2 regions of the Edwardsiella tarda ATCC 15947 genome follow, and region 1 is predicted to be linked to the other one. Evidence: predicted binding sites of a transcription regulator. Region 1 holds the regulator's gene; the other holds the start of a gene.

Region 1 (4,798 bases):
CCATTTTCATTACGCAGGGTGACGGTGGCATCGAACTCTTGCACCAGCTCGAATAGTTTCATCGCCGGGCGGGCGTGCATCCCCAGACGGTTCTTTATTTCGACAGTTTGTCTCACGCTCATGGCCGGCCTATTTGCGTTTCTCTAGTGTACGATGGCGTGACTGCACGTTCTTGCCGCGCGAGCGGAAGTAGTCGGCCAGTTGCTCGGCGACATAGACCGAGCGATGCTTGCCGCCGGTACAGCCGATGGCGACGGTTAGGTAGCTACGGTTGTTGTTCTCCAGCGCCGGCAGCCACTGCTCTAAATAGCTGCGGGTCTGATAGATGAAGTTATGCACCTCGGTGTGGCGGTCGAGGAAAGCCGCCACCGGTTTATCCAGGCCGGTCATCGGGCGTAGCTTGGGATCCCAGTGTGGATTCGGCAGGAAACGCACGTCGAAGACATAGTCGGCATCGATGGGAATACCGTGCTTGAAGCCGAAGGATTCAAACACCATCGTCAGCTCACGCTCGCGTTTACCCAGCAGCCGGGCACGTAGCATTTCTGCCAGCTCATGCACCGACATCTCCGAAGTATCGATGATCAGATCGGCGCGTGAGCGCAGGGGCTCCAGCAGCTCGTTCTCCTGATCGATGGCGTACTCCAGTGACAGATTCTTGCTTGATAATGGATGTAGGCGTCGGGTATCGCTGTAACGGCGGATTAATGTGTTGCGATCGGCGTCGAGAAATAGCAACTGGGGAGAGAAGCTCTCAGGCAGATTGTTCATCGCCTTATCCAGCACTTCCGGTGACTCAGGCATGTTACGCACGTCGATACTAACCGCCGCCGAGGTTTCACGGGTAGCCAGCGTACGCGCCAGATCGGGCAGTAGCTCGACCGGTAGATTATCGACGCAGTAAAACCCCATATCCTCCAAGGCACGTAAGGCCACGGATTTCCCTGAGCCGGAACGGCCGCTGACAATCATCAGCACCATATGACTACTCCCCTGTTGTTGTTATTACCTGGCTCGTTATCACCTGCCTGTGATTCATACTATCAAGCTCGGGTGGCCAGAGATAGCATGGCATCCGCCAGGTCGGATCACTCGGTGATGATCTGGTATAGCTCGTCATCGCTTTGTGCCGCGCGTAGGCGACGACACACGCTCTTATCCGCCAGTTTCTGTGCCATCAGAGAGAGTGTCTGCAGATGGGTTTTACACTGATCGGCCGGTACCAGAAGCGCGAATAACAGATCGACGGGTTGATTATCGATGGCGTCGAAGTTGATGGGTTGATCGAGGTGGATAAAGACGGCGATGGCTCGCAGGGTATCCTCCTCAAGCTTGCCATGGGGAATGGCGATCCCATTGCCGATCCCGGTGCTCCCCATGCGTTCTCGTGTCAGAATGGCGTCGAACACCACCTGAGTCGGCAGGTTGAGTTGGGCGGCAGCCAGCTCGCTGATGATCTCCAGCACACGTTTCTTGCTGGCACAGTGGACGGCGTTGCGTGTGCATTCCGGAGTCAGCACGACGCTTAAAGGCATAGTTAAGTCATTACTCATGGTGTTTTTTCAAAAAAAGCTGCTGTGTGCCTCGACCGCTGCCTTAAAGGCTTAAACGGCCTGTCCCGGAGGGCAGGCCGTCGGTCGCTAGGCTGGCATGCCAGCCTGAAGGCAGTGTTAATGTTGTTTTAGTTTATCTTTATGTTTATTCAACTGGCGCGCCAGTTTATCTATCAGCACATCAATGGCGGCATACATGTCTTCCTGCTCGGCGGAGGCGTGCAGCTCGCCACCATTGATAAACACCGTCGCTTCGGCGATGTGATCGACCTTTTCAATACTGAGGGTGACGTTGACCTGATTGATCCGGTCAAAATACTGCTCAAGTTTGGCAAATTTCTCGCTAACAAACTGACGAATAGCGTCAGTAATTTCAAGATGGTGTCCAGTAATATTGAGCTGCATCATGTCTTCCTTCTCGGTTAGTCACACCAGCTGTTTACGCTGATTGGACGGTGGAATGGACAAAGACTCTCGGTATTTTGCGACAGTACGCCGGGCGACCATGATACCCTGATCCGCCAAGAGAGTGGTAAGTTTGCTATCACTCAGCGGCTTCGCCGGATTTTCTGCCGCGATCAGTTTCTTCACCAGCGCTCGGATGGCCGTGGAAGAGGCCTCGCCGCCGTCCTCGGTGCTGACATGGCTGGAGAAGAAATATTTCAGTTCAAAGATTCCGCGCGGGCTGTGCAGAAACTTCTGCGTAGTCACGCGTGAGATCGTCGACTCGTGCATTTCGACCTGTTGAGCGATATCTGCCAGCACCATCGGCTTCATCGCCTCCGGCCCGTGCTCGAAGAACGCTTGCTGCTGCTCCACGATGCAACGCGACACCTTCAGCAGGGTATCGTTACGGCTCTCTAGACTCTTGATCAGCCACTTCGCCTCTTGCAGATTGCTGCGAATGAACTGGCTGTCGCTGTCGTTACGCGCCTGAGTGCCCAGCGCGGCGTAATGTTGGTTGATACGCAGGCGCGGGACGCTGTCCTGATTGAGCTCAACCACCCAGCGTTCCTGATGTTTATGCACCAGCACGTCGGGGATGACATAGTCAGACTCGCCGGTATTGATGGAGAGTCCCGGCCGCGGGTCGAGGCTCTGGATCAGTTGCATCGCCGCCTTGAGCACCTCTTCTTTTAGCTTAGTCGAACGCATCAGATTTCGGAAATCGTGATTACCCAACAGATCGAGGTGGCGATCGACGATGCTACGTGCCTCGTTAAGATAGGGGGTGTCGTCGGCGAATTGCGAGAGCTGGACCAGTAGGCAGTCGCGCAGATCACGCGCGGCGACACCGACCGGATCAAAACGTTGGATGCGCTTGAGGACGGCCTCGATCTCCTCCGGTAGGACGCGATCGTCCCCCAGACTCTCGAGGATCTCCTCCAACGAGGCGCTGAGATAGCCGGTATCGTCGACGGCATCGACGATGGCGGTAGCGATGGCCAGATCGGTATCACTGAAGGGGGTCAGTTCGACCTGCCACATCAGATAGTCCTGCAGCGTTTGGGTCGTCTCTCCCTGAAACACGGGTAACTCGTCGTCATGATAATCCGTTCCCGTGCCTGAGGGGGTGCCAGCGGTATAGATCTCGTCCCAGCTGGCATCCAGCGGCAGCTCGTCCGGCATCTCACGTTGCTCCAACGCCTCGCGGCTATCCAGTGGATCGGCATCATCGCGTGTGACGACATCCTCCTGTGTATTCTCGCGAACGACGCCGTCGTCGCCGGCTTCCTCATTGGGATCCAGTTGTTCCAGCAGAGGATTGCTTTCCAACGCCTGCTGGATCTCTTGCTGTAACTCCAGCGTCGAGAGCTGCAACAGGCGAATGGCCTGTTGCAGTTGGGGCGTCATGGCCAACTGCTGGCTGAGTCTGAGTTGCAAGCCTTGCTTCATAATCGCGCGTTCTGTTCCTTGATTGCAGACAGTGGTGGCCGGAGGGAGACGCGGGGGCCTCCTGCGGCGAGAATGTAAAGAGCCGCAACGCCCCGACACCCGCGTATCCGCCAGGTGTCGTGCCCGTTACAAGCGGAACTCTTCACCCAGATAGACGCGTTTCACCTGTTCGTTTTCCAGAATCTCACTGGGGGAGCCATGGGCGATTAAGTTACCCTGGCTGACGATATAGGCACGCTCACACACGTCCAGCGTTTCGCGCACGTTATGGTCAGTGATCAGCACGCCCAACCCACGATCGCGCAGGTGTTCGATGATCTTCTTGATGTCGATGACCGAGATCGGGTCGACCCCAGCAAAGGGTTCGTCTAGCAAAATAAACTTAGGATTGGCCGCCAGCGCGCGGGCGATCTCCACACGACGCCGTTCACCGCCAGAGAGTGATTGCCCGAGATTCTCACGCAGATGGGCGATGTGGAACTCTTCCAACAACTCATCGGCGCGATCGGCGCGCTGATTGGCATCCAGATCGTCGCGGATCTCCAACACGGCCATCAGGTTATCATAGACGCTGAGGCGGCGGAAAATCGAGGCCTCCTGCGGTAGATAGCCGATGCCGCGTCGGGCGCGGGCATGCAATGGCAGTAGACTGATATCCTCGTCGTCGATGATGATGTTACCCGCATCGCGCGGTACGATCCCGACCACCATATAGAAGGTGGTGGTCTTGCCGGCACCGTTCGGACCGAGCAGACCGACGATCTCGCCGGAGTTAACCGTCAGACTGACGTTTTCTACCACCCGACGCCCTTTATAGGATTTGGCCAGGTTTTGCGCAATTAATCGTGCCATAACGAATCAGTTACTCTTCTTCTGGGGGGCCGGTTTAGCGGTGCCCTTATCCTGCAATTGCGACGGCAGCAGGACGGTGGTCACACGCTTGCCCTTGTCGCTGAAGGCCTCCATCTGCTGCTGTTTCACCAGATAGGTAATACGGTCGCCCTCGATATTGCTGTCGAGTTGCGTCAGGACGGCATTGCCGGTCAGGATGACATAGTCTTTCGCCAGTTCATAGCGCAGCTTCTGGCTGTGACCTTCGACGGGCTTGCCGTTGTCCTGCATCTGGTAGAAGGTTACCGGATTACCATAGGCCTCGACGATCTCTTTACCTTGCTCGCCGTTAGGTCGGGTGACGACCACTTTGTCGGCGGTGATCTTAATGGTGCCTTGGGTGACGATGACATCGCCGGTAAAGGTGGCGACATTCCCCTGCATATCCAATGACTGCTGCATGGAGTTGATGTGGATCGGCTGATCGGTATCGCCGGTGACGGCCAATGCCGAGGCGC
Region 2 (4,798 bases), 500 kb from region 1:
CCTGCGCCGCCGCAATGTTATCGTGATTATCATCGAAGAATACCGTCTGCGCCGCCGTCGCTCGCTCCTGTTCGAGGACATAACGGTAAATCTCGGCCTCTGGTTTACGCATCCCCAAGTCCTGCGACAAATACATCCGATCGCAGGCGGCCGCGACTTGCGGGTAGTGCTTAGGCCAGAAGTGAGTATGCAGGCGATTGGTATTAGAGAGTACAACCACCCGCTCCCCCTGAGTGCGCAACCGCTGCATGATGGCGATCACCTCTGGACGGAGCGCGACAAAGATCGCCTGCCACCCCAACTCGAACTGGGCAAAACTCAGTGAGATCCCCATCTCTGCACACAGGCGTCGAGCGAAGGTTTCATCATCGATCTCGCCTCGCTCATGCTGGCGAAACGTCTCTCCCATCGTAAAACGCTTGCTCAGCGTCGCCAACGGCGCCCCGCTGTAGCGACTCCAGACCCCCAACACCCGCTGGAAGTCGATATCGACGATCACGTTACCCAAATCAAAGATATACAACATGTGCAGCTCCCGATTTCAGCTTATTGGCGTGAGAGTCTCCACTGTAGACGGAAAAACGGTGAGCGAACAGACAGAAAGGGAGAAAAGCAGAAAGGGATACGTAGAAGAAAAAACGCGCGTTCCCATTTTAGCGAGGTGGGATCCTCGCAACCATAAAAAAGGGCACCCACACGGTGCCCTTTTCTCAAACACTCAAACGAGACGATTAGTCACGCGGGCCACGGTTAGCGCGGCGACGATCGTTCTCGGTCAGGTGACGTTTACGCAGACGTACAGAATGCGGCGTCACTTCGACCAGTTCGTCATCATCGATGAATTCCAGCGCCTGCTCCAGGGTCATTTTGATCGGCGGAGACAGGGTGGTCGCCTCATCGGTACCGGAGGCACGCATGTTGGTCAGCTTCTTACCAGTCAGGCAGTTAACGGTCAGGTCGTTAGAGCGGCTGTGAATACCGATGATCTGGCCTTCATACACTTCCGCACCATGACCGAGGAACAGCTTACCGCGATCCTGCAGGCTATACAGCGCATAGGCGACAGCCTTGCCCTGGCCGTTAGAGATCAGCACGCCGTTCTGACGCTGGCCGATTTCACCCGGACGGACGTCGTCGTAGTGACTGAAGGTAGAGTACAGCAGACCGGTACCAGAGGTCATGGTCATGAAGTCGGTACGGAAACCGATCAAGCCACGGCTAGGGATGATGTAATCCAGGCGAACACGACCCTTACCATCCGGGGACATGTCACGGATCTCACCCTTACGGATACCCAGTGCTTCCATCACAGAGCCCTGATGCTGCTCTTCGATGTCCAGAGTAACCTGCTCGAACGGCTCCTGCATGCGGCCATCGATCTCACGATAGATAACCTTCGGACGAGATACGGCCAGTTCATAGCCTTCACGACGCATGTTTTCGATCAGCACGGACAGATGCAGCTCACCACGACCAGAAACACGGAAGGCATCCGGGTCAGGCGTCTCTTCCACACGCAGTGCCACGTTGTGTACCAGTTCCTTCTGCAGACGCTCCAGGATCTGGCGGGAGGTCACGAACTTACCTTCTTTACCGCAGAACGGTGAGGTGTTAACGCAGAAGTACATGCTAACGGTCGGCTCATCGACAGTCAGCGCCGGCAACGCTTCGACGTTGTTCGGATCGCACAGCGTATCAGAGATGTTCAGATCGCCCAGACCGGTAACTGCAACGATGTCACCCGCTTCGGCCACATCGGTCTCGATGCGCTGCAGGCCCAGATGGCCCAGAACCTGGCCGATCTTACCGTTACGACGCTTACCTTCGCTGTCGACGATGGTGATCTGCTGGTTCGGCTTCACCTTACCGCGCTTGATGCGGCCGATGCCGATAACCCCAACATAGTTGTTGTAGTCCAGCTGGGAGATCTGCATCTGGAATGAACCGTCCAGGTCAACGTCCGGCGCGGCAACATGCTCGACGATAGCCTCAAACAGCGGAGTCATATCCTCGGCCATGTCGGCGTGATCCAGACCGGCGATCCCCTGCAGGGCAGACGCGTAGACGATCGGGAAGTCCAACTGCTCGTCGGTAGCACCCAGGTTAACGAACAGATCGAAGACCTGATCGACGACCCAATCCGGACGTGCGCCCGGGCGATCAACCTTGTTGATGACCACGATCGGCTTCAACCCATTGGCGAACGCCTTCTGGGTAACGAAGCGAGTCTGCGGCATCGGGCCATCCATTGCGTCGACCAGCAGCAGAACCGAGTCAACCATAGACATCACACGCTCTACCTCGCCGCCGAAGTCGGCGTGCCCCGGGGTATCTACGATGTTGATGCGATAGCCATTCCAATTAATGGCGGTGTTTTTAGCGAGGATAGTAATCCCACGCTCTTTCTCCAAATCGTTGGAGTCCATTACGCGCTCAGTCGCGTCGTTACGTTCACCCAGGGTCCCGGATTGTTGCAACAGTTTGTCGACCAGGGTGGTTTTCCCATGGTCAACGTGCGCAATAATGGCGATGTTACGCAGATTTTCGATCACAGCTTTGCCTCAGGCATTAGAAATAGCGCGCTATTGTACACGTATTAAGCGAGGGACTAAACAGGATCACAAGCTTCTCGCAGAAACAATGCTGCGAATGGCGGTTTGTGATCCTATTCACGATGCTAAATGGCGCGGGAATAAACAGCTTGCACCAAGATTGTGCGCTTGCTGAAGTGTTTTGCACCGTTATGGAGCACTCAGCTCCATCGGTAGCGCCTGACACAATGTCAGAGTTAGGTAATTATGCGCCATCCGGGCAATTTGTAAAGTTGGCACGTTTCTAGCTAATACTATGTCACGATGGCTAAAACCACTTTCTATCATCCGTGATCCGTTGCACGGCGACCAAAGAAACCGGGAGTAGAGTATGTCCGCTGAACATATCTTAGCGATGCTGAATGAGCACGAAGTTAAATTTGTCGATCTGCGTTTTACCGACACCAAAGGTAAAGAGCAGCACGTCACTATTCCGGCTCATCAGGTAAACGCCGACTTCTTCGAAGAAGGTAAAATGTTTGACGGCTCCTCTATCGGTGGCTGGAAAGGCATCAATGAATCTGACATGGTGTTAATGCCGGATGCCACCACGGCGGTGCTCGACCCGTTCTACGAGGAGCCGACCCTGATCATCCGCTGCGATATCCTGGAGCCGGGAACCATGCAGGGTTATGATCGCGATCCTCGTTCCATCTCCAAGCGTGCCGAAGATTTCCTGCGCGCCTCTGGTATCGCCGACACCGTACTCTTCGGGCCGGAACCAGAATTTTTCCTGTTCGACGATATCCGCTTCGGTAGTAGCATCCGTGGCAGCCATGTCGCCATCGATGACATCGAGGGCGCCTGGAACTCCTCGACCAAATATGAAGGCGGTAACAAGGGCCATCGCCCCGCCGTCAAGGGCGGCTACTTCCCGGTTCCGCCGGTCGACTCCTCACAGGACATCCGTTCTACCATGTGTCTGACCATGGAAGAGATGGGTTTGGTCGTCGAGGCGCATCACCACGAGGTGGCGACTGCCGGGCAGAACGAAGTGGCTACTCGCTTCAACACCATGACCAAGAAAGCCGACGAAATCCAGATCTACAAGTATGTGGTACATAACGTCGCCCACGCCTTTGGTAAGACCGCTACCTTCATGCCAAAACCGATGTTTGGTGACAACGGTTCCGGTATGCACTGCCACATGTCCCTCTCCAAGAACGGCAGTAACCTGTTTGCCGGTGACAAATACGGCGGCCTGTCCGAGATGGCACTGTACTACATCGGTGGGGTGATCAAACACGCGAAGGCGATCAACGCGCTAGCGAACCCGACCACCAACTCCTATAAGCGTCTGGTGCCGGGCTATGAGGCACCGGTGATGCTGGCCTACTCTGCCCGCAACCGCTCCGCCTCCATTCGTATCCCGGTGGTGGCATCGCCGAAGGCTCGCCGCATCGAGGTGCGCTTCCCGGATCCGGCGGCTAACCCCTACCTGTGCTTCGCCGCACTGTTGATGGCCGGTCTCGACGGCATCATCAACAAAATCCACCCCGGCGACGCCATGGATAAAAACCTGTATGACCTGCCGCCGGAAGAGGCCAAAGAGATCCCGACCGTGGCCGGTTCGCTGGATGAGGCCCTAGCGGCTCTGGATAGCGATCGCGAGTTCCTGACGCGTGGCGGTGTCTTCACCGATGACGCCATCGATGCCTACATCGCATTGCGCCAGGAAGAGATGGATCGTGTACGCATGACGCCGCACCCGGTTGAGTTTGAACTGTACTACAGCGTATAAGCGACAGCGTGCCGTTGCCTGGCACTGCACCGGGCAACGGCCAGACACCCCATACAGTACGTCTCTGTTTTTGTTGCCGTGGAAACTTTCAGCCCATCTTCGGATGGGTTTTTTTCGCCATGCATCACAGACCGGTGAGGAAAAAAGCGTGCCGCCCACCCTCTCGGTAACAAAAGCATGCTACAGTGCAAAAATCATATTGCACCAAAATAGTGCAGGAGTATGCCCATGGCCGACCCGACCATCGCGCCTCAGCGCGAACAACCCGATGCCTGGCAGTTGCTGAATGCCTTGATGACCTGTGTATTAGTCTTGGATGATGCGTTGGTCATCCGCTATGCCAACCCGGCCGCCCAACAGTTACTGGCGCAAAGTCCACGTAAACTTTTCGGCACACCGCTACCGGATCTATTAAGCTACCTGTCGTTAGACATCGACATGATGCAGGCCAGCCTCCGTAGCGGAC

Evidence for each region. The regulator sigma-54, encoded in region 1, starts transcription at its own class of promoters, with help from an activator protein. The targets are predictions, from matches to a motif close to GTTGGCACANNTTTCGCTNT.
Region 2: the regulator sigma-54 is predicted to act here: its motif matches at 2,824-2,843, upstream of glnA (glutamate--ammonia ligase).

Annotation. Positions count from the first base shown of each region.
Region 1 covers NZ_CP084506.1:3,046,816-3,051,613, reverse strand. Annotated here, with positions in the region: gene npr (PTS phosphocarrier protein NPr) at 1-122, opposite strand, end outside; gene rapZ (RNase adapter RapZ) at 130-981, opposite strand; gene ptsN (PTS IIA-like nitrogen regulatory protein PtsN) at 1,089-1,553, opposite strand; gene hpf (ribosome hibernation promoting factor) at 1,671-1,958, opposite strand; gene rpoN (RNA polymerase factor sigma-54) at 1,980-3,449, opposite strand; gene lptB (LPS export ABC transporter ATP-binding protein) at 3,576-4,301, opposite strand; gene lptA (lipopolysaccharide ABC transporter substrate-binding protein LptA) at 4,308-4,798, opposite strand, start outside.
Region 2 covers NZ_CP084506.1:3,547,165-3,551,962, forward strand. Annotated here, with positions in the region: gene yihX (glucose-1-phosphatase) at 1-526, opposite strand, end outside; gene typA (ribosome-dependent GTPase TypA) at 732-2,552, opposite strand; gene glnA (glutamate--ammonia ligase) at 2,923-4,332, shown strand; gene glnL (nitrogen regulation protein NR(II)) at 4,561-4,798, shown strand, end outside.